3 linked regions of the Limosilactobacillus reuteri genome follow. The protein of the gene in region 1 interacts with the protein of each later gene in a pairwise test. Links are inferred from orthologs where the notes say so. Each region holds a gene or a part of one and is shown in the gene's direction. Other genes may lie near its edges. The genes, in order: tuf, HHK02_RS02465 and mreB.

Evidence for each region.
Region 2: the proteins of tuf (region 1) and HHK02_RS02465 interact in binary tests that used the Bacillus subtilis proteins (3 or more experiments, as listed by UniProt). The link is inferred for Limosilactobacillus reuteri from one-to-one orthologs.
Region 3: the proteins of tuf (region 1) and mreB interact in binary tests that used the Bacillus subtilis proteins (3 or more experiments, as listed by UniProt). The link is inferred for Limosilactobacillus reuteri from one-to-one orthologs.

The regions. Positions count from the first base shown.
Region 1 is NZ_CP059275.1:1,642,158-1,653,186, forward strand. What follows is about bases 8,031-11,029. They hold tuf (elongation factor Tu), read left to right. Parts: upstream 8,031-8,934; coding sequence 8,935-10,125; downstream 10,126-11,029. Other genes in these bases: HHK02_RS09570 (hypothetical protein), read left to right, coding at 8,031-8,934; tig (trigger factor), read left to right, coding at 10,126-11,029. In the rest of the region: HHK02_RS09515 (5'-nucleotidase C-terminal domain-containing protein), read left to right, coding at 1-1,400; HHK02_RS09520 (helix-turn-helix domain-containing protein), read left to right, coding at 1,401-1,823; HHK02_RS09525 (Fic/DOC family protein), read left to right, coding at 1,824-2,384; HHK02_RS09530 (glucosamine-6-phosphate deaminase), read left to right, coding at 2,385-3,089; HHK02_RS09535 (histidine phosphatase family protein), read left to right, coding at 3,090-3,926; HHK02_RS09540 (DEAD/DEAH box helicase family protein), read left to right, coding at 3,927-4,190; HHK02_RS12925 (hypothetical protein), read left to right, coding at 4,191-4,313; HHK02_RS09545 (hypothetical protein), read left to right, coding at 4,314-4,985; HHK02_RS09550 (lipocalin/fatty acid-binding family protein), read left to right, coding at 5,103-5,594; rpsT (30S ribosomal protein S20), read left to right, coding at 5,722-5,976; rpsO (30S ribosomal protein S15), read left to right, coding at 5,977-6,246; HHK02_RS09565 (ribonuclease J), read left to right, coding at 6,247-8,028; more of HHK02_RS09570, read left to right, coding at 8,029-8,030. UniProt on the Bacillus subtilis protein: GTP hydrolase that promotes the GTP-dependent binding of aminoacyl-tRNA to the A-site of ribosomes during protein biosynthesis.
Region 2 is NZ_CP059275.1:417,176-428,205, forward strand. Bases 1-3,000 are described here. They hold HHK02_RS02465 (rod shape-determining protein), read left to right. Parts: upstream 1-999; coding sequence 1,000-2,001; downstream 2,002-3,000. Other genes in these bases: HHK02_RS02455 (bifunctional folylpolyglutamate synthase/dihydrofolate synthase), read left to right, coding at 1-366; HHK02_RS02460 (JAB domain-containing protein), read left to right, coding at 367-999; mreC (rod shape-determining protein MreC), read left to right, coding at 2,002-2,859; mreD (rod shape-determining protein MreD), read left to right, coding at 2,860-3,000. Outside these bases: more of mreD, read left to right, coding at 3,001-3,396; HHK02_RS02480 (amino acid ABC transporter permease), read left to right, coding at 3,397-4,044; HHK02_RS02485 (amino acid ABC transporter ATP-binding protein), read left to right, coding at 4,045-4,695; HHK02_RS02490 (amino acid ABC transporter substrate-binding protein), read left to right, coding at 4,696-5,547; EF-P 5-aminopentanol modification-associated protein YfmF, read left to right, coding at 5,548-6,795; EF-P 5-aminopentanol modification-associated protein YfmH, read left to right, coding at 6,796-8,094; HHK02_RS02505 (helix-turn-helix domain-containing protein), read left to right, coding at 8,095-9,132; pgsA (CDP-diacylglycerol--glycerol-3-phosphate 3-phosphatidyltransferase), read left to right, coding at 9,133-9,720; HHK02_RS02515 (competence/damage-inducible protein A), read left to right, coding at 9,721-10,968; recombinase RecA, read left to right, coding at 10,969-11,030.
Region 3 is NZ_CP059275.1:544,416-550,561, forward strand. The notes cover bases 541-3,539. They hold mreB (rod shape-determining protein), read left to right. Parts: upstream 541-1,543; coding sequence 1,544-2,536; downstream 2,537-3,539. Other genes in these bases: murA (UDP-N-acetylglucosamine 1-carboxyvinyltransferase), read left to right, coding at 541-1,543; yidD (membrane protein insertion efficiency factor YidD), read left to right, coding at 2,537-2,773; HHK02_RS03180 (DUF2969 domain-containing protein), read left to right, coding at 2,774-2,998; HHK02_RS03185 (FtsW/RodA/SpoVE family cell cycle protein), read left to right, coding at 2,999-3,539. Outside these bases: HHK02_RS03160 (DUF1146 family protein), read left to right, coding at 1-226; more of murA, read left to right, coding at 227-540; more of HHK02_RS03185, read left to right, coding at 3,540-4,192; HHK02_RS03190 (glycine cleavage system H family protein), read left to right, coding at 4,193-4,486; HHK02_RS03195 (D-alanine--D-alanine ligase family protein), read left to right, coding at 4,487-5,623; HHK02_RS03200 (helix-turn-helix domain-containing protein), read left to right, coding at 5,624-6,146. UniProt on the Bacillus subtilis protein: Forms membrane-associated dynamic filaments that are essential for cell shape determination. Acts by regulating cell wall synthesis and cell elongation, and thus cell shape.

The DNA.
Region 1 (11,029 bases):
AAGGTGTTAACGCAATTGTAGTTCCTGCCCATACAGGGGTTTCAACTAATAAAGATGGCAGCACTAAGGGTAATGCTGTTGATATCATTAAGAAGCTTTATCAAATTGACCCTGATAATTCTGTCGACCTTTATATTGCTGGTCACTCCCACCAATATGCTAATGCTACTGTTGGTAGTGTAAAATTAGTGCAAGCTATTTACACGGGTAAAGCTTACGATGATATTATCGGTTACATCGATCCAACAACTAATGATTTTGCGCCCAATAGTCTCATTTCACATGTCTTTCCGGTACTATCTGAAAAGGATGCGCCTAATATCAAAACGGATGCAAACGTTACAGCAATTGTTGAAGATGCGAACAACCGAGTAGCACCGATTATTAACAAGAAAATAGGGGAAGCTGCTACAACAGGCGATATTCTTGGACGACTTCATAATACTCCTACTCGTGAAAATGCCGTTGGTGAATTAGTTGTCGATGGTCAATTATATGCCGCTCATAAGGTAGGCTTACCAGCTGATTTTGCGATGACTAATACAGGACGTGCAGATCTGCATGTTAATCCTGATCGTTCCATTACATGGGGGAGTGCCCAAGCGGTTCAACCATTTGGTAATATTTTGCGGGTAGTTGAAATGACAGGGGCACAAATTGTTGAAGCCTTGAATCAACAATATGACGAAGGTCAAGCTTATTACTTACAAATTTCCGGGCTTCGTTATACTTATACTGATCAAAACGATCCTAACCAACCATATAAGGTCGTTCAAGTTTATGACCAACATAATCAACCGCTTGATATGAATAAGACTTACAATGTTGTTATTAATGACTTTTTAGCAGGTGGCGGAGATGGCTTTTCTGCATTTAAGGGTACCAAAGTTGTCGGGATTGTTGGTCAAGATACAGACGCGTTTATTGATTATATTACTGATATGACTAATGATGGTAAACCAATTACCGCACCAACAATGAACCGTAAGATTTACTTGACTGCTGAACAATTAGCAAAAGCTGACTCAGATTCACAGTCACAAACAGGAACTAATCAGAACACTCAAAACGATGCTAATTCCCAGACTGAAGGAAATCAGCTTCAAGAGGTTCCAAGCCAACCGGTATCTCCAACAGTAACCTTGCCAACAACAGCTGGTCAACCAGCCGAAACCGTTACATTACACGGTCAACCTAAGCAACAAACCGTAGCTGCTAATAATCAATTAATTAATTTGACGCCTACATCAATCAATAGTCAAAAGCAAAAAGCAACTGACCAGCAAGCAGCTTTACCACAAACTGGTAACGATGAGGATCTTGCATTACTTCTTCTCGGAAGCTCATTAATGGCAGCAACCGGATTGACAATTATTGATCGCAAGCGTAAACATGCTTAAATGGCAGAAAATATCATCAATATTTTAAAAACCAATAATATGACCGTCGCGTTTGTCGCTCAAGAAAGCGGCCTCGACGTTGCGCAGGTTAACGAAACACTTAAACGGCCCGTTGCAACTTGGTCAATTCAGATTCTTAATGCATTTGCAGATGCTTTAGGAGAGCGTCCAGGAGAATTATTAGATCGGATTCAAGACTTTGATTTTCACTTGCATACTGACGATGATCAGTTGACGATTCAGCACGTGCAGTTCCAAACACCTTCTTCTTATCAACAAGTTCGGTTTGCCGTTGAAAGTAATGTTTTAGAGGGATGGGAGCCTACAGCAACAGAGGTAAGACAATTAAAAGAGAGTGCCGAAAATCCAGATGATGAAATTTTAATGGAAATTGAGCAATTATTTGGTGATGAAGATGACTGAATGACTGATGAAGAACTTCAAGCAAAATTTTTATATGATAATGGAACACTCCGCAATAAATTTGCAATTAAAAATGCGGATGAATTAAGCTTAATTGAGTATCGCGGCGTAGCAGAAAGGGAAGTGGCCCTCCTGCAACAACAACCGAAAATTAAAAGCTTTGAAGATTTACAGACGATTAATAAATTCCTTTTTGGTTGGCTTTATGACTGGGCGGGTGAGTTACGTAACTACTACATTTCAAAAGCAGGTTTTGATTTTTTGGAATATGGTCGCTTTGATAATGCAATTAAGTATATTAATGATGAAATTGGGCGATTGAATAAGAAAAAGCAGCCTACCATTGAGGATTATGCTGCTCTCTTAAATGATTTGAACTATATTCATCCGTTTCGTGAAGGGAATGGGCGATCAACTAAATTATTCATCCAGTTAATTGCCCTCCATCATGGTCAGATAATTGATTATCCAGCCGACAACGCGGAAATGATTGCCGGGTTAAACCAATCAGATGTCGGTATTATTGCCAAGACCATGGCATTACAAAAAAGTGCTGGTTAAATGAAAATTCTTGTAACGAAAAATAAAGAAGAAGCAAGCCAAAAAGCTTTTGAACTTCTCCAAACAGATATTATTAACGGTGCTCAGGTACTTGGCCTTGCAACAGGGAGTTCTCCACTAGGTCTTTATCAAAAAATGACTAATAGTTCTGTTGATTATTCTAACCTTATTTCGATTAATCTTGATGAATATGTCGGTCTTAAATCGACTGATCCGCAAAGTTATCATTACTTTATGAAATATCATCTTTTCGCTCAAAAGCCATTTGCCAAAAGTTTTATTCCGGATGGCAGTAATCTGAATGCCACTGAAGTAATTAATCACTATAATCAGATTTTGGCTACTTACCCTATTGATACGCAAATTTTAGGAATTGGTAATAATGGTCATATCGGTTTTAATGAGCCTGGAACCCCTTTTGATAGCCAAACCCATAAAGTAAAGTTAACCCCTGCTACTATCAATGCCAACGCGCGTTTCTTTACTTCAAGCAAGGATGTACCAACAGAAGCCTACACGATGGGAATCGGTTCAATCTTGCAAGCAAAACATATCATCTTACTCGCATTTGGTGAGCAAAAAGCAGACGCAATCAACAAAATGGTCAACGGTAAAATCACGACTGCTGTTCCGGCATCAGCCCTCCAACAGCATCCAAACGTAACAGTGATTCTTGATAAACAAGCAGCTAGTAAACTAAATTAAATGAAATTTAAAAAATTAACAGTAATGTGTGCTGTTTTATCAGGTTTACTATTAGGGAGCTCGGCGATGACGGTGGTTCCAGCTACTACCTATGCAGCCTCTAATGATAAGCAGGTGACAATCTATCTTACACGTCACGGGGAAACTACTGGTAATGTGATGCAACGGGTGCAAGGATCAAGTGATTTTCCATTAACCAAAAATGGAATTACCGTTGCTAATGATTTGGGCTATGGATTAAAGGGGATTAAATTTAAGCATGCCTACACGGGTAACTTAACCCGGCAAGAAGTTACCGCACAACAAGCATTGAAGTATTCCGCCAATCCAAATACAAAGATTACGACCACACCAATGTTACGTGAAGGCGGATATGGTAGCTTTGAAGGAGACAGCATTGAAGCTGATAACCAGAAGATTGCTAATGTTTATGGTTATCAAGATGGCAAGCAATTCCAACAAGCAACGGGCAAAGATTACTGGAATAAACTCCAAGATGCCTACCACAAACTTGATATGGACAATTCGCAAAATACCAAGTTGGCTAAGAGCGATCGGGCAGAAAGTTCAGCTCAGGTGCAAAAACGGATGAATTCAGAATTGCTTCACATTGCAAAAACAACTCAAAAACAGGGTGGTGGCAATGTTTTAGTCGTTAGTTCAGGAATGTCAATTAATGAATATCTTTCAACCATTTCTAAAAAATATGATGGGAAGCCAATGCAGAATGCGGCAGTAACCAAACTTGTTTATAAGAATGGTAAACTTCACGTTGATGGCCCAATTGGTACGCTTCACTATGTAAATAAGGGAAAGAAAATAGCAGCAAATAAGTAAATGGAAAATTTAACGGTTAAGCTGTTTAATGGAATTGCTGAAAAGCAGCTTCAGGGTTTAGCATTATTTGAAAATCGAACTGGCTTTGGGAAAACAAAGGGTGCCCTGCAGTGGGTAACGGACATGCTAATGAAAAGTAAGGAATCTGATGTAATTATCTACATAACTCCCAACCGACAGAATCGGGATGAAGCATGGCGGGGATTGGTTAGACAAGCATATCGAAGAATTCTTTGCGACGAATCAGTTAAACTTAATCGATAAGTGATTAATAATAAGCGGTATTTCCAAACTCATGAAGATGTTAAAGATAATTATGCGAGAGACTATCAGCAGGCAATAGTGCAACATTTGACAATTGATACCTTTAGGAAGTACGTTAATTAAGTGGGATGGGAGTTTTATCAAGTTGCAAAGGAAGCTTATGGTACCCAAGCAGTCTATCTATTTAAAATGATTAATAGTGATGAGTTCGAGGTGAGACGGTTAGATTTACAAGAAAGCTCAAAATTTATTAATTCTGATGATACAGATCTTCAGTACCTAATTAAAACTCCTGCCAATACTTTCTACAATTTAAACAGGAAAAACATCTTCACTTTGCCTAATGCTGAGCTTTTTGGCGATATCAACGAGATGATTAGTCATCAAAATTGTTCATCAGTAACAAAAGCGGAACTTAAACGGGCTTTGAATGATTTAAGTAAAAGTTACCCTAATTACAGAACTAAATACCAAAATCTTATTTCTATCATTAATAAAAGAGAGCTAAATTCATTTAACATCAATGACTTAAAAGATGAATTTAATTTTATTAAGAAAAATAAAATACTAAGTCCAATTGCAATTAATTTGTTATTGGATGAATTATATGAACAATATGGACTAGTTTTGAAAGTGAAACCAAAAATAAAATCCCATGTTCAAAAGCATCTCTCTGGATTAACCGATATTAATTATTTCGTTGATAACGGCGATCAGGATGTTATTTACTATAATGTAGGAACCATTAGTAAAAATATGAATATATCAATTGCAAAGGCATCACACATCTGGTAATTGAAGTTTCTTCAACTGATGATGGTGAATTTTGTACGATTTCATCAATTAACAGTAATTCCTTTTCCATTTAAATACCTTCGAGAATTTATTCAACTTGAAGAAAAGATCAGCTAAATGATGGTGAAAAGTACTAAAAAGAAACGATCACATATTGGGTTAATTATATTTACTATATTACTGGTAATCTTGTTAGGAATTTTAGGGGTAAATTATAAACGGTTTGCTAGTAAGCAACTTAACCCAGTTCGTGACAATAAAGTAGTAAAAAAAGATTCGCCTAAAATAACAAAGACTGCAAAGATTGTTGGATCGTATCGAGATGATCAAGACGGTGCAGCTATTGTCTTAAATGAAAACGGAACAGGTCAGTATGTTTATGCAGATAAGAATAATCCGGATACAGATGATAGCTTAACATGGCGTAAAGAAGGAGAACACTACCTTATAAATTTGGAAGATCGTGACGTAACTAATCCCCTTACCGCAACGCTTGATAATAATAAATTAGTTGTTACAGGTAGTAATGGCTGGAATACCGAAACATTCCAAAAAGTTAATGAAGAGTTAAACCTTCAACAATTTTTGAATGATATGCATAAAAAATAAGGTTGTTTTTAGGGGTAATTACATCATATCAGGAACGATTTCCTGTGTACATAAAAACCGGATGATGAATTGTTCAAAAAATTCATCATCCGGTTTTTATTTGGACTAGGAGTTTTTTCCCAGCCTCATGCCAATTATCAAATCAGCAATTGAACGTGTTCGTACTAGTGAAAAAGCTGAAGCACGTAACGCTTCACAATTAAGCCAAATGCGGACTGCTATTAAGAAGTTCGATAAGGCAAAGCTTGCTGGCGCAGATAACCTTGACGACTTATACAAGGCTGCTATCTCAGCAATTGACCGTGCCCACTCTAAGGGCCTTATCAAGGCTAACAAGGCTGCACGTGACAAGTCACGTCTCTCAGCACGTTACGCTAAGTAAATGGCTATTTCAAAAGAACGTAAAGATCAAATTATTAAGGAATTCGCAACTCACGAAGGAGATACTGGTTCTACTCAAGTTCAAGTTGCTGTTTTAACTGCTGACATCAACGAATTGAACGATCACCTTCGTACACACAAGCACGATTATCATTCACAACGTGGTTTAATGAAGAAGATTGGTCACCGTCGTAACTTATTAGCTTACTTACGTCGGACTGATTTACCTGCTTACCGTGAACTTATCCAAAAGTTAGGTTTACGTCGGTAAATGGATAATAATATTAAAATTATTCCTTTTGGTGGTGTACGCGAAAATGGTAAAAATATGTACGCCGTTGAGATTGAAGACCAAATTTTCATTTTGGATACGGGGTTAAAGTATCCTGAGAATGAATTAATGGGAATTGATGTTGTCATTCCTGACTGGGAATATCTTCGTGAACATAAGAACAAGATAGTCGGGGTATTCTTAACACACGGACATGCAGATTCAATTGGAGCACTCCCGTATTTCTTGATGGACTTTAATGTTCCGGTATTTGGAAGCGAGATGACGATTGCCTTAGCAAAGCTGGCAGTTAAAAACCATAAGGAAGTTAAGAAGTTTAATGATTTTCATGTTGTTGATGCGTCAACAGCAATTGATTTTAATGATGTTACAGTTTCATTCTTCCAGACGACCCATACTATTCCTGAAACTTTAGGGGTTGTTTTAGAAACTAAAGCAGGAAATATTGTTTACACTGGTGATTTTAAATTCGATCAGACAGCTAAAAAGGGTTATCAAACAGACCTTGCTCGTTTAGCGGAAATTGGATCACAAGGTGTATTAGCACTTTTAAGTGATTCTGCTGGGGCCGGAATTACGGGTGCGTCTGCTCGTGAACAAGATATTGGAGACTATATTAAAGAAACTTTTAAATATCAAAACGGTCGGATTATTGTTGCTAGTGTAGCTTCAAATATTATGCGTGTACAGCAGATTATCAATGCTGCTGTAGCCGTTGGCCGGAAGATTGTTTTATCTGGAAAAGACATTGAACAAATTATTGATACAGCAATGTCTTTGGGAAAGTTACACTTACCAGATGACTTATTTATTAGTCGCAAGGAAGCAGAAAAACTCGAACCAAACCAAGTTGTTATTTTAGAAACTGGTAAAATGGGTGAACCGATTAAGTCATTACAGCAAATTGCAAACGGCGATAATCCTAATTTACAATTAACGAGTACAGATCTTGTCTTTGTTACTACTACTCCTTCTTATGCGCAGGAGACTGAGGTACAAAAGACAAAAGATATGATTTATCGTACGGGAGCAGAGGTTAAATTTATTTCTGATGATTTGAATCCTTCTGGACATGCTAACCAAAATGATGAACAATTAATGTTGAATTTCATGAAACCCAAGTTCTTCATTCCAATTCAAGGTGAATACCGTCTGTTAGATCGTCATGCGGAATTAGCAGAAGAAGTAGGAGTTCCAAAAGAAAATATCTTCCTCGTTAATAAGGGTGATGTTCTGACTTACAAAAATGGTAAATTCCATGTTGGAGAACATATTGATGTAAGTAATACTATGATTGACGGAACAGGTGTCGGTGATATCGGTAATATTGTTTTACGAGATCGGCGCGTCCTGTCAGAGGATGGGATTTTTGTTGTGGTGGCAACTATTGATCGGAAAAAGAAAAAGATCGTTGCTCGACCACAAATTACGTCACGAGGATTCGTGTTTGTAAAGACTAACCGTCAACTAATGCAACAGAGTGCTGACTTAGTTGAAAAGATTGTTCAAGAAAATCTAGATCAAAAGGAATTTGATTGGAGTCACTTGAAACAAGATGTTCGCGATAAATTAAACCGATTCTTGTTTGATCAAACTAAACGGCATCCAGTTATTTTGCCAGTTATTATGGAGATTAATCAACATCAAAAGAAGATTAAAAACAATGTTGAGAAGAAAGAAGAGAAATCTGCGAAGTCACGTTCAACGAAAGAGCATCATCGTGGTCGTGGTAAAAAACGAATGGCAAAAGAAAAGAAGTAGATGAACGAACCCCAACAAGATCAATATCTCCAGGCTCAAAAATTAATTGCTGAAGAAAAATGGCAAGAAGCTAGTAATATTCTGGAAGATCTTATAAACGAGGTTGATGATTCAGAAATCGGTCGATTGACGATAATCGCTCTGTATCATTCTCAACAATATACCAGGGCTTGTACTTACTTGTTTGAGTATTTAGAAGTAATGTTTGATAGCTTGGCAGATGCTCAAATTGCCATTAAAATTTTGTGTCAAAATGAATTATTTGTTTTAGCAAGACAGGTGATTAGTAGTCTTTCGCAATGGCAGGATGATTTGCTGACAATTGTTACAATGGGGGAGGAAAAATCTCGTCAAGAGTACCAGGAGACATTACAAACACGTTTGCGAGACTTTTATCATTTAGGAGATTACTCCCTTGAAGAGCAGCAAAGTAGGCTGCAGGCGGCTTTTAAACTTCCTTTAAATGAATTTATTACAGGCGCTAAATTCCTGCTTCGTGATCCCTACACTCATCCACTGGTAAAGTCTAGTTTGGTTGAGCTGCTTAGTAAGTTACAAGTTGCAGATCCGGTTACTGTTTATTGGCTAGATAAGAAAGAATATACAGTTGTGCCAGCTGATATTCAGCCTTTAAATTTATTGCCAGTCGTTAGTGAAGGTAAGAGATTAATTACAGAAAAGTGTGGAAATCAAAACCCGCAGACAGAAAAGATGGCAATTCAAGAATTTCAATTACAGGTAATGTTCTTATATCCGCGAATTAATCAAATTATTAAAGATATTGATGAATGGACAGATGTTTTAATCGCTAGAATAGAAGGAAAGAAAGTCGCAACAAATACGGTTTCTAGTACGTGGCAGGAACGACTAGGTAAGCAGATTGACGAATTAATAGAAAAACATTAGATGGCTGAAAAAGAACATTATGAACGTACAAAACCCCACGTTAACATTGGTACTATTGGCCACGTTGACCACGGGAAGACTACTTTAACTGCTGCTATTACAAAGGTATTGGCAGCCAAAGGTTTAGCAAAGGCAGAAGATTACGCTGATATTGATGCTGCTCCAGAAGAAAAGGAACGTGGTATCACTATCAACACTGCCCACGTTGAATACGAAACTGAAAAGCGTCACTATGCACACATCGATGCCCCTGGACACGCTGACTACGTTAAGAACATGATCACTGGTGCTGCACAAATGGATGGTGCTATCCTTGTTGTTGCTGCTACTGATGGTCCTATGCCACAAACTCGTGAACACATTCTTCTTGCTCGTCAGGTTGGTGTTCAATACATCGTTGTATTCTTGAACAAGACTGACTTAGTTGACGATGATGAATTAGTTGACTTAGTTGAAATGGAAGTTCGTGACTTACTTAGCGAATACGATTTCCCTGGTGACGATGTTCCAGTTGTTCGTGGATCTGCTCTTAAGGCACTTGAAGGTGACCCAGAACAAGAAAAAGTTATCCTTCACTTAATGGATGTTATTGATGACTACATCCCAACTCCAAAGCGTCCTACTGACAAGCCATTCATGATGCCTGTCGAAGACGTATTTACTATCACTGGTCGTGGTACTGTTGCTTCTGGTCGTATTGACCGTGGTACTGTTAAGGTCGGTGACGAAGTTGAAATCGTTGGTTTAACTGAAGACGTTCTTAAGTCAACTGTTACTGGTTTGGAAATGTTCCACAAGACTCTTGATCTTGGTGAAGCCGGGGATAACGTTGGTGTACTTCTTCGTGGTATTTCACACGACCAAATCCAACGTGGTCAAGTTTTGGCTGAACCAGGTTCAATCCAAACTCACAAGAACTTCAAGGGTGAAGTTTACGTTATGACTAAGGAAGAAGGGGGACGTCACACTCCATTCTTCTCAAACTACCGTCCACAATTCTACTTCCACACAACTGATGTTACTGGTACTATCGAATTACCAGATGGTGTAGAAATGGTTATGCCTGGTGATAACGTTACGTTCACTGTTAACTTACAAAAGCCAGTTGCTCTTGAAAAGGGTCTTAAGTTCACTATTCGTGAAGGTGGACACACTGTTGGTGCCGGTGTTGTATCCGACATCTTAGACTAAATGTCAGCAAAATGGGAACGCGATAGCGATGCCAGCAAAGGTACATTGACATTTGAAATTGATGTCGACACTATTAACAAGGGAATTGACGAAGCTTTCGTTGAGACTCGTAAAAAGATCACTGTTCCGGGCTTCCGGAAGGGTCGTGTCCCTCGTCAAATCTTTAACCAAATGTACGGTGAAGAATCATTGTATCAAGATGCCTTAAACAAGGTATTACCTGATGCATATAACGAAGCAGTAAAGGAAACTAACATTCAACCTGTAGATCAACCTAAGATTGATATTAAGAGCATGGAAAAGGGTCAACCATGGGTATTAACTGCTGAAGTTGACGTTATGCCAGAAGTTAAATTAGGTGAATACAAGGGTATGGAAGTTCCTGCTCAAGACACCACTGTTACTGATGCTGATGTTGATGATGCACTTGAAACTAAGCGTCAACAACAAGCTGAACTTGTATTAAAAGAAGATAAGCCAGCCGAAAAGGGCGACACTGTCGTTATTGATTACAAGGGTAGCGTTGACGGTGAAGAATTTGATGGCGGTTCAGCTGAAAACTACTCACTAGAATTAGGTTCAGGCTCATTTATTCCAGGTTTTGAAGATCAATTAATCGGTCACAACGCTGATGAAGATGTTGATGTAAATGTTACCTTCCCAGAAGATTACCACGCTAAGAATCTTGCTGGCAAGGATGCACTTTTCAAGGTTAAGATTCACGAAATCAAGGAAAAGCAATTACCAGAACTTGACGATGATTTCGCTAAGGATGTTGACGAAGATGTTGATACTTTAGCTGAATTAAAGGAAAAGACTAAGAAGCAACTTCAAGAAGAAAAGGATAACCAAGCTAAGGCTGCTATTGAAGATGCTGCTATCAATAAGGCTGTTGCTAATGCAG
Region 2 (11,030 bases), 1.2 Mb from region 1 along the record:
GCTCATAATCTTCCTGGTGTCCAGGCCCTGGTTCATACTATTAAGAATGATTTTGCCGATCGGGAAGTTTACCTCTTGGTAGCGATTTTGGCTGATAAGCAATATGAATTAATGCTTGGGGAATTAGCAAGCTTGGGGAATATTCACTTAACTGTTACTCACTTTGCTGGCCCCGGTCCAAAAAGACCAAGTGCAGACTTAGCAAAAGCAGTTGCTGATATTCCAACTAAATATCCCATCCAGATTATTAACGACTGGCGATTAGGAATCGGGCAGGTGGCAAGTCAAATGAGTGCGGACGATGTAATGATTATTACTGGTTCTCTTTATTTTGTTTCAGATGTTCGTAGATTCTTTTTAAATTAAATGGAAAATGAAGTGATTAACGAATATACAAAATTAGTCTGGACGGCTATTCCTGATAAACCGGGAACAAAGAAGCAGGAATTATGTCAACGTTTCTTACGTAAGTGTCCTACTCCCCTAGCAATTAAACGGCTTTCACGTATTGAAAAAAATGAGATAAATGAATGGGCGCCAGAAATGCTTAACTTTTTTGCTGCTATTGAATTAGGGAAGATAGTAACTAAAAGTCACGAAGAAATTATTGGCCATGCTTATTCGAGTATCGAATTAGGACGCAAGATGGTTGACCATTTTCAAAGTGAGGAGCAAGAAAGTGTTTGTATTGCCTGTACAGATATCCATAATGAGATAATTGATTGGAAAATTTTGTTTGTAGGCGGCGGATGCGAATGTATTCTTTATCCTGATAAGATTTTTCAATATGCGCTCCGGTGTTCAGCTCAAGGAATTATTATGATCCACAATCATCCGACGGGAGACATTCATCCTTCTAAGCAAGATGAATCTTTTACTCGTCGCTTAGAACGAGGATGTGAGATTATTGGACTTCATTTAGTTGACTTTATGATTGTTGGTCGTGATACATACCATAGTTGGCGTGAAGCTAGTCTCGTTAATGAGCTTAAAAAGTAATTGCTAGGAATTGGAACAAAAAATCTTGGCATTGACCTTGGAACTGCTAATACAATTGTCTACCTTGAAGGTAAGGGTATTGTATTAAGAGAACCATCAGTTGTTGCTCGTAATTCTAAGACTAACGAAGTAATCGCTGTTGGCAGTGATGCCCGTGATATGATCGGACGGACGCCAGAAAGCATTGTGGCTATCCGACCAATGAAAGACGGTGTTATTGCTGATTACGACACAACAGTTGCAATGATGAAGTATTATATTGATAAAGCACTAGGAAATAATGGTAAGCCATATGTTATGGTATGTGTTCCTAGTGGGATCACGGAAGTTGAAAAGCGGGCAGTGATTGATGCTACTCGAGTTGCAGGTGCTCGTGATGCTTATGTTATTGAAGAACCATTTGCAGCAGCCATTGGAGCTGGATTACCGGTTATGGATCCAACCGGTAGTATGGTTGTTGATATTGGTGGCGGTACTACTGATGTTGCTACCATTTCATTAGGTGGTATTGTCTCAAGCCGGTCCATTCGAATGGCAGGAGATAAGATGAATGATGCAATTGTTCAATATGTTCGTCAACATATGAATTTATTAATTGGTGAACGAACAGCTGAAAAGCTTAAGTGGGATATTGGGTCTGCATCTGTTGAAGCTGCTGAAGAAATGGGAACAACACAAGTTCGCGGTCGTGATCTTGTAACTGGATTGCCAAAGACAATGCAAGTATCTGCGAAGGATGTTTCAACGGCCCTCCAAGATGTTGTTGATAGTATTATTACGGCAATTAAAGGAACACTTGAAGAAACTTCCCCAGAAATTGCTGCTGATGTTATTGATCACGGGATTGTATTAACTGGTGGGGGCGCATTATTAAAGCATTTACCAGATGTTATTGCAGATGCAACCAAAGTACCAGTATTTATTGCTAATGATCCCCTTGACTGTGTTGCTATTGGTACCGGCGAGTCATTAAAGAGTATTGATGTAATGAAGAAAAAGTAAATGCAGAAATTTTTTTCCAATCGCCGATTAGTTATTGCTGTGATAATTCTAGTTGTCTGTTTTGGACTAATGGCAGGTTCTGTTTCTTTACGGAATAGACGAAATACACCACCGATTATCCAACAATTTGGAAATGATATTGTTGGCTTTGTTGATAGTGCAGTTGCTCTCCCTGTAAATTGGGCACAGACAAGTATAAGTTCAATAAATGGGTTGATGAATACTTATTCTGAAAACCGTGAACTTAAACAGCAAGTAACTGAATTAGCACAAACTAAAGTCCGTGATCAGACCTTAGCTCATGAAAATAAACAATTAAAACAACAGTTAAAACTTAATAATTCAATGACCGACTATAATACAGTTACAGCGGCTGTGTTAATGCGCACACCATCTTCATGGCAACGACAACTCGTAATTAATAAAGGTCAATCTAGTGGTATTAAGAAGAATATGCCCGTTATGAGTGGTAGTGGGTTAATTGGTCGGATTACAGAAGTAAATAAAACTAATAGTAAAGTTGAATTATTGAGTGATACTAGTGAATCATCAAACCGTTTTGCAATTACCCTTAATGGTCAAAATGGGAAGGTGATTAACGGGATTATCACCGGATATAATGCAAGAAATAACGAGCTTGAAATGGGACAAGTAACTTCTAAAGCTAAAATAAAAAAGGGTACCCGAGTAGTAACCAGTGGAATGGGTGGTGTGACACCAAAGGGACTTTACGTTGGTCGCGTGTCGCATGTCGGTAAAGATGATTATGGCCTCGCCCAGAAAATCTATATTACTCCAGCAACGGACTTTAATGATATTAATATTGTTACAGTTGCTGAAGCAGCTTCGCAGGAGTGAATGTATCGTTTATCACGCTTAAAATATATATTCCCAATTGGCTTATTTGTATGTCTGTTTTTGGACGGAGCCTTAAGCCATGTGTGGGCACCATTATTTTTCAGTTATCCCTATTCAATGGTGAGTGAACTTGTCTTACTATGGTTAGTCTTATCGTACTTCTTTCAAGATGATATTGAGATTCCATTAATTCCATTTGCAATTGCTGCTGGTGCAGTTTACGATTTATACTTTTCGGGAATTTTAGGATTGTATATTTTCTTGTATCCATTAGTAGTCGAAATAACTAAAATTTTATCTCGTTATTTTAGTTCATCATTTCTTTCGATGATTATGATTTTCTTTGTTGATATTGTCATTTTTGAGACGTTTAATTATTGGGCATATTATTTAGTGAATATTACTAATGTTGGTTTTGGCGACTATCTTATTTATACGCTTGCTCCAACGTTAGCATTGAATTTAATTTATTTTGTTGTCCTCTTCTGGCCAATTCGCGCAATATATCGCTGGGCATTAGACGATGATCAAATTTAAATGTCAATGCAATATATAAGTGAAATTCTACCTTCATTATTCCAAGGGGCTGCTCTTACATTACAGATTTTCTTCTGGACATTAGTTGGATCGCTGCCATTAGGAATTTTGGTTAGCTTAGGACTTACTTCTAAAATTAAGCCTTTGAAGTGGGTGTTAGAAATTTATGTTTGGTTAATGCGGGGAACGCCTTTGCTGCTTCAACTAATCTTTGTATTCTATGGGTTACCAATTATTGGCATTGTTTTTGAACGTTACGATGCCGCCCTAGTTGCTTTTATTTTGAACTATGCAGCTTATTTTGCTGAAATTTTCCGTGGTGGTTTCCAATCTGTTGATCAAGGTCAGTTTGAAGCAGCTCGTGTTTTACGCCTAAGCTACTGGCAAACCCTTCGTAAAATTATCATTCCTCAGGTAATAAAAATTGTTATTCCATCAATTGGAAATGAAGTTATTAACTTAGTAAAAGATTCATCGTTAGTTTACGTAATTGGTCTTGGTGATTTACTTCGAGCAGGAAACGTTGCAACTTCACGGGATGTCACACTTGTTCCATTGATGTTAGTCGGATTAATCTATTTGATCCTTGTAGGAATTTGTACATTAATTCTACGGCAAGTTGAAAAATGTTATGCATACTTCAAGTAAATGTTAGAAGTTCGAGATTTAAAAAAGAGTTTTGGTGATCGGCAAATTTTAGATGGGGTTAATTTAACAGTTAAAGATGGTGAGATTCTTTGTATTGTTGGTCCATCAGGTGCTGGGAAAACGACCTTACTTCGTTGTATTACTGGACTGGAAACTCCCGATAGTGGTGAGTTTTTCATTAACGGTCGTCGCTTTGATCCTCAGGGAACAGATGCAGCTGACCGAGTAATCGGTGTGGTTTTTCAAGACTTTAAGCTTTTCCCAAATCTTTCGGTAATGGAAAATATCACGTTAGCGCCGATGATGGTATTGAAAAAGGATAAACAAGAAGCAATTGCTGAAGCGCAAAAACTGCTTGAAGAATTAGGGCTTAATACCAAAGGAAAATTGTACCCCTACCAACTTTCGGGTGGACAAAAGCAACGGGTTGCCATTGCTCGTGCATTAGCAATGAAGCCTAAAATTTTGTGCTATGATGAACCAACATCAGCGCTTGATCCAAACCTCCGAAAAGATGTGGCTAATATTATTTTGGGATTAAAGAAGGACGGAATGACTCAATTAATTGTTACTCACGATTTAGAATTTGCGGAAGATATTGCTGATGATATTTTACGAGTACAACCACTTGATCAACGTCAGAATAAATAGATGAAAAAAGCGAAAGCAATTTGGTTACTTATTTTGTTAGTAGTACCTGTTCTCCTTCTTAGTGGCTGTGAAAGTGTAACAAAGCGTGCTGATACGCAAGATACATGGAACCGGATTGAGCGCCGAAAAAGAGTAATTGTCGGCCTTGATGACAGTTTTGTTCCAATGGATTTTCGCCAAAAGAATGGCAAGCTGGTTGGTTATGACGTTGATCTTGCCCGGGCTGTTTTTAAGCAGTATGGAATAAAAGTTGATTTTCAGCCAATTGATTGGTCAATGAAAGAGACTGAGTTAAAAAATGGTACGATTGACTTGTTATGGAATGGGTATTCTGTTAATCCTAGCCGTGCCAAAAAAGTTGCCTTTAGTCGTTACTATTTAGAGAATCGGCAGATATTAGTAACTAAAAAGAAGAGTAACATTAAAAATCTGAACGGGATGACGGGCAAAACACTCGGGGTGCAGAATGGTTCAACGGGAGTAACCGTTTTGGATGAGAAGCCAAAGTTATTAAAGGATAAAATAAAGAACCATACACCAGTACTTTATGATACATTTCCTAATGCATTTATTGATTTAAATGCAAATCGAATTCAAGGAATTTTAATGGACGAGGTTTATGCTAATTACTATATTAAGCACCAACCAAATAGTAATTCGTATCGCACTTATATTAGCAAAGAGCTGCCAATGGAACATTTTGCAGTGGGAATGCGAAAAGGTGACAAGACCTTAAAGAAGAAAATTAATCAAGGCTTAGGTAATTTGCAGAAAAATGGTGAATTACGGAAGCTTAATGAAAAATGGTTCGGTCAAGATAGTAACTACTTGGGACCGGATAACACTAAATAAGTGGATTTTAATCTTGCTCGTGGCGTGGACTTGCACATTATACCCACAAAACAATTTAAGATGAATCACGTCTTAATAGATTTTGCGACTCCGCAAACACCAACGAATGCTACTGCACGAAATTTATTGGCAAACCTATTAGAGACCAGCACGCATCGCTATCCAACACAGACGGCTTTGGCTCGTCAACTGGCATCTTTATATGGTGCTTATGTTAATTTATATGTTAACCGGCTGGGGACATTGCATACTGTTCGATTGCGAGCAAGTTTTGTTAATGATCGCTTTGTTGATGAAGATTTATTTGAAAAGATTAGTAGCTTAATAAATGAGATCATTTTCCATCCCCTGATCGATGATGGGGAATTTGATGGTCCTACTTTTAGGATTCAATCTAATAATTTAAAAAGTGCGATAAAGTCGCTTTATGACGATAAACAATTTTTGGCTAATCAACGTCTTATGGACTTGTACTACCAAAATGATTCTGTAATGAAGGTTCCTAGTTTCGGTCAAATTGCTGATCTTGAGAACTTAAATGCTAAAAGTTTAGTTTCAACGTATCATTCAATGATTAATGAAGATAAAATTGATATTTTTGTGTTAGGTGACATTGATCCGATACGTGCTCAGCAAGTTATTGCTAAGTTGCCTTTTAAAGATCGCGATATTGCTAATAATTCACCTTTATATCATCAAGCATTGTATGATCAAGTTCAAAGAAAAACAGAATACCAACAAGTAAATCAGGCAAAGTTAAATTTGGCATATTCTTTACCTGTCTATTATTATGATGCTGATTACTATGCTGGTTTGGTTTTCAATGGGCTTTTTGGTGGCACGCCATATTCAAAACTTTTTACGAATGTCCGTGAAAAAGCTAGTTTAGCTTATTATGCCTCTAGCCGGCTCCTTCCATTTAATGGGATTATAAGTGTTCAAACGGGAATTCAAGCGAGTGATCAAGAAAAAGTTCAAAATATGATTCAGGAACAATTGACTGCCTTGCAAAATGGTGATCTTACTACTGAGACGTTAAGTGAAGTTCAAGATAGTTTGATTAACCAATATCGTGCAGGGCATGATTTGGCAAGTAATGTTTTGGAGCAACAATTAGTTACCAAATTAGTCAATGAATCGGATAAGAACTTTATTACTGAAATAAAAAAAGTAACCATAGCTGACGTCATGCGCGTTGCTAAACAAATGAAACTTCAGGCAGTTTATTTATTAAGTGGTGAGAAATAAATGGATAGAGAAGTTTATCAAAAATTTAACCAGTCCATTTATCGTGAACAATTATCAAATGGTTTGAAAGTCCAGCTCTTACCAATGGAAGGCTACCATAAGACATATGCTATTTTAACAGCTGATTTTGGCTCCATTGATAATCATTTTATACCGTACCATCAAAAGGAGGCGATTACTGTTCCGGACGGGGTTGCCCACTTCCTTGAGCATAAAATGTTTGAGAAAAAAGATCATGATGCCTTTGATTTGTTTGGTAAACTAGGAGCTGATTCAAATGCCTTTACTAGTTTTACTCAAACAAGTTATCTTTTTTCGACCACTAGTAATCTCCATGAGAATTTAGATGTTTTATTAGATTTTGTTCAAGATCCCTACTTTACTGCAGAGACAGTGAAGAAAGAGCAGGGGATTATTGGCCAAGAAATTCAAATGTATGAGGATGATCCGAGTTGGCGGCTTTACCTAGGTATTTTAGGCAATTTATACCCTAAAGATCCAATGCGGATTGATATTGCGGGAACGGTTGAATCAATCAGTCATATTACACCAGAAATTTTGATGGATAGTTACCGGACTTTCTATCAACCAACCAATATGAACCTTTTCCTTGTAGGACGCTTAGATCCAGAAGAAACAATGGGATGGATCAAGCAAAACCAAGAACAAAAGATTTTTGCTCCCGCAGAGACACCCCAACGGTTATTTAGCTTGAACGATCCAACTGCTCATGATGTAATTCCATTTCGTTCATTAACGATGGATATTGTTCGTCCCAAAGTGATGGTAGGTTTACGAGGGACCAAGCAATTTGATGATGGTAAAGAACGGCTTCACTACAAATTAGCAATTGATCTTTTGTTAGATGTTTTGTTTGACGATACTTCAGATAATTATTTGCGTTTATATAATAATGAAACATTAGATGACACGTTTAGTTACAATTTTGAAATGCAACGGGGCTTTCACTTTGCGTACTTTAGCTCTGATACTGATCAGATGGAACGCTTTGCAGATGAGGTTATTGATATTCTTGAAAGTGCTGACCAACAAATTGAAGCGGCGCGGACAAGGTTTGAGGGAATTAAAAAAGCAGAACTAGGGCGGTTAATTGGCTTATTAGATTCGCCAGAAGCAATTGCTAATCGTTATGCTGGAGACCTCTTTGCTGGTGCTAGCTTGATGGATGAGATAGCGACCTTGGAAACTATTACGATTGATGATCTTTATCAAGTTGCAAAAGAGTTTATTACTCCGCAAGGTATTTCGGTATACCAAGTTGTTCCGCAACATCAATAAATGAGTGAGAACGAGAACGATCAAAAACGACTAGAAATCGGTAAAATTTTACGAAAAGCACGGGAAGAAAAGGGCTATACCCTTGATGACCTTCAACAAATGACTAAGATTCAAAAGCGGTATTTAATCGCGATTGAAGATGAAAATTTTGATGAACTTCCTGGTGACTTTTATGTTCGTGCGTTCATTAAGCAATACGCCAATACAGTGGGCTTAGATGGTAATGAATTATTGCAAAAATACGATGATCAATTACCACAGACTAAAACGGAAGAGTATTCCGATCACTTGGCTCAAGCAGTTGAAACTCGTGCAAACCAACGAAAAACTGTTAGTGGGAGCGTAGATAAGGTTCGTAACTACATGCCAACGATTATTATTGCTTGCGTGATTATTTTAGTGTTGGCAGCGATTTGGATTACGGCCATTGCTCGCAATCATCGCGATTCTTCTACACGGATTGATAATAGTTCAGTATCTGTTTCTGGAGAGAGTCGTAAGAAGGCCTCTACCTCTGCTAAAAAGGCAAGTACAAAGCAAAGCAAATCAACGGCAATCAAGCTTCAAGAAGCACCTAATCGGAATGACACAAGCGTTACTTACACAGCAAGTCAACTTACTAAAGACACAACGCTACAAATTGAACCAAGTGATCGTTCTTGGATGCAAGTAAGAGCAAATAATAATGACTTATTAAATAGAACTTTGAATAACAATGAAAAAACTAGTGTAAAAATAAGTCGTGACACAACTTCATTAGTAATCACGGTTGGCAATGCCCGGGCAACAAAATTAAAACTCGGTAATCAAGAAATCGACTTTACTAATAATGGCCGTTACCAGAACACGCGGAATGTAACGATTAACTTTGGCCGTACCCAAACAAGCAGCAGTTCAGCAAGTCAGCCGTCAAATAGCTCAAGCCAAGCTTCGTCATCCTCGGCACGTCCTAATAATGCTACTCAACCGTCTGCTGCTAATAATAACAGTCGTCCTCAGACAAATGCTAGTCAACAAAGTAATCAACCAACTCGTTAATTGAATTTACCAAATAAACTAACTGTTATACGTTTAATTATTATTCCCTTTTTCTTATTATTAATGGTGCTGCCATTACAAAGTTGGGGAGCTGTAAGTTTTTGGGGAGCAACTATCCCGATGGCTCAGCTTATTGCTGCTATTTTATTTATTGCAGCAACAATTACTGATAATCTTGATGGACAAATCGCGCGACGGCACCATCTTGTAACTAATTTTGGAAAGTTTACTGATCCGCTTGCTGATAAGTTGCTTGTCATGACTGCATTTATCGTTTTAACTGGAAATGGTGTTGTTCCATCATGGGTAACTTCAATCATTATTTGGCGAGAATTGTCTGTTACGGGCTTACGTTTATTGTTAGTGGAACAAGACGGGGTAGTATTAGCTGCTAAAATGCCGGGGAAGATTAAGACAACTACTCAGTTTTTTGCAATTATCTTCTTACTCTTAAATAATGTTATTTTTGCTATTTGGAATATTCCATTTGGCCAAATAATGTTATATATTTGCTTGTTCTTTACTATTTATTCTGGAGTGGACTACTTCATTCAGGGACGCGACGTCTTTTCGGATGGATTTAAATAGATGGATGCAGAAATTATCTCAGTAGGAACTGAAATAGTCCTTGGGCAAATAGTTAATACTAATGCCGCGTACTTAGCTAAAAAACTGACCCAACTTGACTTACCGGCTACTTATCAAACAACTGTTGACGATCAATCGCAGAGATTAGAGCGGGTTATTAATCATGCTTTGATTCGTGCTCAATTAGTTTTTGTTTGTGGGGGACTCGGACCAACTGCAGATGATGTTACGATGCCTACAGTTGCCAAAGCCTTAGGGAAAGAGCTGTGGACTGACGAAGAACACTGGAAATGGATTCAAAAAACATTTGAGCAACGGCAAATAAAAATGGAACCAGAGAATATTCGTCAAGCCCAGTATCCACGGGGAGGAGAGCCACTTGCCAATCCTGTTGGGCTTGCTCTAGGATGTTGGTATGAAACTAAGGGTAAAGTTGTTGTTGTCTTACCAGGACCACCCGCCGAATTTAAGGCAATGGTTGAAAAGAGTCTGATTCCTAAACTCCAGCAATATTTTCAAACAGGAAAACAAATTACCAGTCGGACATTAAACTTTTTAGGGCGGCCGGAGTCACAATTAATGGATGAAATTGAAGATGCTACTAACGATATACCAGGGATAAGCATTACTTCTTATGTTCAACCAACGGCAATTCAGGTTCGACTCACCGTGCGTGACTTACCAGTGATTGAAGCTGAAGAAAAAATTGATCAGGCACAAAAAGCAATTCTTGCAGTTGAAGAACCATTTTTCTTTGGAGTGGGGGATGACCTTACACTTGCTAAAGTCATCGTTGAACAATTAAAAAGTCGCGGGTGGAAATTGACAGCAGCAGAAAGCTTAACAGGGGGGATGTTCCAAAGTACTATTTGTTCCGTACCAGGAGCCTCGACTGTTTTTAATGGTGGTTTCGTTACTTATGCTGCTAGTGCAAAGGAAAAGTTATTAGGAATTCCCCACGACACGATTGACCAGTATGGGGTAGTGAGTTCTGAAACTGCTGCGGCAATGGCAGAAGGGTGTCGACGAAAATTAAATGTTGAAGTTGGGATTGGCTTTACTGGTGTGGCAGGTCCAGATATGTTAGAAGGACAACCAGCGGGGACGGTCTGGATTGGACTAGCAATGAAGGGACGCCCAACTAAAACCGTTCAATTACATCTTGCATCCTATGTTGGAAGACAGGCGATTCGTACATTAAGTGTTCAGTATGGACTTCAATTAATTTACCGTGAACTAAAAAAATAATTGGCTGACCAACGAAAAGCAGCATTAGATGTTGCTATCAGAAAGATCGAAAAGAACTTCGG
Region 3 (6,146 bases), 1.1 Mb from region 1 along the record:
AATTACAGGATTACGAGCGCTAATAGAAATAATAGTGCAACTGGCATTTGTCTGGTTAGCGTTTTTTGCTATTCAAGGGATACATTTTGAGCATTTTTTTAACCGACCACCACGTACATTGCCTCTACTTATTGTTTTGATGGCTACTGGACTAGGATATTTATGTGCGACATTTTTCTTAAATATCCTAAGTGCAATTGGTAATTTGACATATTTAATTCGATAGATGGAAAAAATTGTTGTTAAGGGCGGTCAGAGGTTAACCGGTCGAGTTAAAGTTGAAGGAGCAAAAAATGCAGTCTTACCAATTCAAGCGGCATCTATTTTGGCTTCTAGTGGAAACATTAAATTATCAAATGTTCCCATTTTATCGGATGTAACGACAATGAATCAGTTATTACGGTTCTTAAATATAAAAGTAGATTTTGATAAAAATAAGCATGTTTTAACAATTGATGCAGCTGACCCTGTATTATCTGAAGCACCATTAGAATATGTTAGCCGGATGCGGGCATCGATGGTAGTCTTAGGCCCCTTGCTAGCTCGGACAGGTCATGCGCAAATTGCGCTTCCTGGTGGATGTGCGATTGGTTCGCGGCCAATTTATTTACATCTTAAGGGATTACGTCAATTAGGAGCGGTTATTGAGCAACACGATGGATACTTAGAAGCACGGGCTGAACACTTAATTGGTGATCATATTTATCTAGATTTTCCTAGTGTCGGTGCAACACAAAATCTGATGATGGCAGCAACCCTTGCGCAGGGAATTACAACAATTGAAAATGCCGCCAGTGAGCCTGAAATTGTTGATTTAGCAAATATGTTGAATAAAATGGGTGCACGTGTTCATGGTGCTGGAACAGACATTATCCGGATTCAAGGGGTTAATTTCCTTCATGGTTGTGAACATACAGTAATGCCAGATAGAATTGAGGCAGGAACATTTATGATTGCGACAGCCATTACTAATGGTGATGTAGTGGTTGAAGGAGCAATCGCTGAGCATAACACCTCACTAATTGCTAAATTGGAGGAAATGGGGGTGACAGTCATCGTTCAAGAAGACGGGATCCGTGTTCTTGGGACTTCTGTTCTAATTCCCACGAATATTAAGACTCTTCCATACCCAGGATTTCCTACTGATCTTCAACCACAAATGTCCGTTCTCCAGCTTTTGGCAAATGGGACCAGTACCCTAGATGAGACGATTTTTGAGAAGCGTTTTATGCATTTAGAAGAATTACGACGAATGAACGCCGATTTTCAAATTAATGGTCCAGTTGCGGTTTTAAATGGTCCCACGTGTTTTAGTGGCGCTGAAGTAGCTGCCTCTGATTTACGAGCGGGGGCTGCTTTAGTATTGGCCGGGTTAGTTGCTGATGGAATTACCCAGGTTCGTAACCTAAAATATATTGATCGGGGATATTACCATCTTCACCAAAAGTTACAACAATTAGGGGCCAAGATTGATCGAATTGATGTCGAGGATAAAATTAAATTGGCGGTAAAGCCTTCTAAGAATAAAACAAATCAAGATTAAATGGCAAAGGATATTGGAATTGATTTGGGAACTGCCAATGTTTTGATTTATGTTCAAGGCAAGGGTATTGTTCTAAATGAACCGTCAGTTGTGGCGGTTGATACAAAAACCAATAAAGTATTGGCTGTTGGTTCAGAAGCATACCGAATGGTTGGACGTACTCCTAGTAACATTCGGGCTATTCGTCCATTAAAGGATGGAGTTATTTCTGATTTTGATGTTACTCAAGAAATGCTTTCCTACTTTATTGGTAAACTAAGCGTTAAAGGGTTTATGTCAAAGCCAAACATCATGATCTGCGCACCAACGAATATTACTGAGATTGAACGAAAGGCAATTATTCAAGCCGCTGAACAATCTGGTGGTGGTAAAGTTTACCTTGAATACGAGCCTAAAGTAGCAGCAATTGGTGCTGGATTAGACATTTTTAAACCTCGTGGAAACATGGTCATTGATATGGGTGGTGGTACCAGTGATATCGCCATTCTTTCATTAGGCGATATTGTCTCAAGCCAGTCAATTCGGATGGCCGGTGATAAGATGAATAGTGATATTGCTTCTTATATTAAGAATAAGCACGGCCTAGTAATTGGTGAACATACTGCTGAAAAGATCAAAATGGAACTCGGGACTGCATTACGGGTTGATGATCCTGAAACAATGGATGTTCGTGGTCGTGATGTAGCTACTGGAATGCCAAAGCAAATCACGGTTAATGAAAATGAAATTGAAGAAGCATTGCACGATACGCTTGAACAAATTGTTTCAGCCGCTGTAAATGTATTAGAAACAATTCCACCAGAGTTAGCTAGTGATATTATTGACCGGGGAATAATGTTAACCGGTGGTACTTCTTTGTTAAAGGGTGTCGATCAATTATTCAGTGCTCGTCTAAAGGTACCGGTTGTTGTTTCACAAGACCCATTAGACAATGTTGCTAAGGGTGCTGGTGAAATGTTAGAACGGATGCAAAAGACTGAACGAAAGAAGTAAATGGTAAGGATTTTATGTGACCTTATACGCTGGTATCAACAAGGCATTTCCGCCCAACGACCATTTCGTGTATGTCGCTTTACCCCCTCATGTTCACAGTACATGTTAGAAGCTTTACAACGCTTTGGTTTAAAGGGGATATTGCTCGGAAGTTGGCGGCTCCTTCGTTGTCAGCCGTTTTCTCGTGGTGGCTATGATCCGGTACCTAATCATTTTACTTTTCGTCGTCAGGGGTAAGTGTCAAAGAAAGATAAAAAAGTAGAAGTCAGCGTTAAAGATATTGAACGTCGTAATCAACCGGTTCAACAAATTTTTATTGGAGACCGATTGATTGGTGAAGTTGTAACCGATAATGAACGTTTCAAAGCAATGCTGATAAGTGACCAGAGCGAATTTTATGTTCGTTCTCAAGAAGAGGGATTAGAAATAGTCCTTCAACAATATCATCTTCACCAGCATTAGATGCAACGTTCGCAAAATGATGTAGAAAGTCGGATTGACTGGGGAATTATATTTTGTGTTCTTTTGTTAGCCTTGATTGGTCTTGCTTCAATCTATGTAGCGGCAGTTCATGATCGGCAGCAAACTAGTGTAGCACGACAGGTTATTACCCAGTTGGTTTGGTATGCGGTTGGAACAATCCTTATTATTGTCATTATGCAATTTGATGCTGAACAATTATGGAAATTAGCACCAATTGTATACTGGCTAAGTGTATTTTTAATGTTCGCAATCCTAGTCTTTTATAGTCGAGCCTATTATGCTAGTACCGGGGCTAAGAGTTGGTTTGCAATTGGACCATTTACGTTTCAGCCTTCGGAAATAATGAAGCCTGCCTATATTTTAATGATGGGGCGTGTTATTACGACTCATAATAACCGATATAGTGTGCATACTGTTGATTCAGATTGGCGATTAATTGGGACGATGTTCTTATGGCTATTACCAATTTTAATTTCGCTGAAGTTTCAAAATGACTTTGGGACTGGGTTAGTATTCTTCGCTATTTTCTGTGGAATGGTCTTAGTTTCTGGAGTTACTTGGCGAATTTTGGCGCCAGCAGCTACGATATTAGTTGTTGTTGGGGGCTCAGCCTTAGCGATGGTAACTAGTTCGGTTGGGCGACAAATACTTGAACATGTTGGGTTTCAAGCATACCAGTTTGATCGGGTTGATACCTGGCTTCATCCAGAACAGGATACAACTAACCAAGGGTATCAGTTATGGCAGAGTATTAAAGCGGTTGGTTCGGGTGGTATTACTGGAACTGGTTTTAATAACTCAAAGGTTTATGTTCCGGTTCGTGAATCAGATATGATTTTTTCCGTTATCGGTGAGAATTTTGGGTTCATTGGTGGGGTTTTATTAATCCTTATCTACTTGTTACTGATCTACTTAATGATTCGAGTAACATTCGATACCAAGAACGAATTCTATGCTTATATCTCAACCGGAGTTATCATGATGATTTTATTCCACGTTTTTGAAAATATTGGAATGAACATCGGTCTATTACCATTAACAGGTATTCCGCTTCCATTTATTAGTGCTGGGGGATCCTCATTAATTGGTAACTTGATTGGGATTGGAATGGTAATGTCGATGCGTTACCATCATCATTCTTATATGTTTAGCAGTAATCGTGAATTTAGATAGATGGCAAAAGATTATTTTTGGGTAAAAGAGCAAGCAGATGGTACTAAGCGTGTCGGCTTAAACGATGAAGGCCGTGATGAGTTAGGAGAAGTAAGTTTCATCGATGTACCAGCAGTAGGGACAACTTTGAAACAAGCTGACAAATTTATTGCAGTTGAAGCAGAAAAAGCAGTTACCGATGTGGATAGTCCCATTGATGGTAAGATTACCAAAATAAATGAAGCTATTATTGATGATCCGGCTGGATTAAATTCAAGCGATATGGAAAAAAACTGGATTGTTGAAGTTAAATAAATGACCAAAAAATTACACATCGCTTTATTATTTGGTGGTAACTCCTCTGAACATGATGTGTCAAAGCGATCAGCACATAATATCTATGATGCTCTTGATAAGGAAAAATATGATGTAAGTCTTTTTATGTTTACAAAGGATGGAATTCTATTAGGCAATGAGGATTCTCAAAAGATCTTTGATGGTGAACCTGAAGACCAAGTGGTAGCAGAAGCATATCAAAAGATGGATATGAGTAGTCCATTAGCACCAATTATGGCCTTAAACGAACAAAAGGAAATTGATTTCTTCTTCCCTGTTATCCATGGTAATTTAGGTGAAGATGGTACAATTCAAGGCCTCTTTAAGCTCCTTAATAAGCCATACGTTGGTTCAAATATTGCAGCTAGTGCGATGTCTTTTGACAAGGATCTTACTAAGAAGATTATTAGTCAAGCTGGTATTCGCAACACCCCTTATGTAGTAGTTACGCCAGAAAACCGGGCTGATTATTCATGGAGCCGGATTGAAGAAAAATTAGGTAATCTCACTTTTGTAAAGCCAGCTAAGCAAGGTTCCTCCGTTGGAATTCATCGAGTTACTAACGCTGAAGAATATGAAAAAGCGTTAGATGATGCTTTTAAGTATGATTACAAGATCTTAGTAGAACAGGGGATCGCTAATCCTCAAGAAATTGAGATTTCAATCTTAGGAAATGAACATCCAATTGCCTCTAAGTTAGGAGCTGTTCGTGTACCTAAGGACGATCCATTCTATGATTACGAAAATAAGTTTGTGGATGCCAGCGGGGTTGTTTTTGAACTTCCTGTTAAATTACCACAATACTTAGTTGATGAAATTACAGATATGGCTTTGAAAGCATACAAGGCATTAGGAATGAAGGGAATGGCTCGGATTGACTTTTTAGTTGACAGCAATAATGTCCCTTATCTTGGTGAACCAAATACATTACCAGGATTTACTAACATTAGTCTGTACCCTCAAATGTGGGAAGTTTCTGGTATTTCATATACTGACTTGATTGATCGGTTAATTCAATTAGGATTACAAGAATTTGAACGAAACAGCAAGATTAAATACGACTTCCGTAAGCTTGGTACTGAACGTGTTGGTCAAAAGAAATATAACGAAGACTAAATGAGACTCCGAGGAGACGTATTAAAACAAATTCGTCGCAAGCGTGGATTGTCCCAAACGGCTTTAGCTGAAGGGATTTGTACTCAAGCGACAATCAGCCTAATGGAAAAACAAAATCGCTTACCCAAAATGGATATTTTAACGGCAATATGTGAACGCTTAAATATTTCTTCTGATCGAATTGTCGAAAATGAAGTTAGTGGAATTAATGAAACATTCAACCAAATCGTTGATAATTTGATTTCACGCAATTTTGAAGATGCTTCAGCGCTTTTGAAGAAGGTTCATGTAAAAAATCTAGAAAGTGATTTTGATAAACAACGTTACTACTATCTAGTAGGAATGGTTCAAGTTGAAAGTAATCAAATTGATGAAGCCATTTTTAATTTTGAACTTGTTTTAACTCAATTTGCTACTACTAGTGCTAATATTTATTTAGCTATGACAACTGCAGGAATGGCGCTTGCTTACTTAAAACGTGGTGATAAAGAACGGGCAGCACGGTTAACTAACCGGTCTGTAA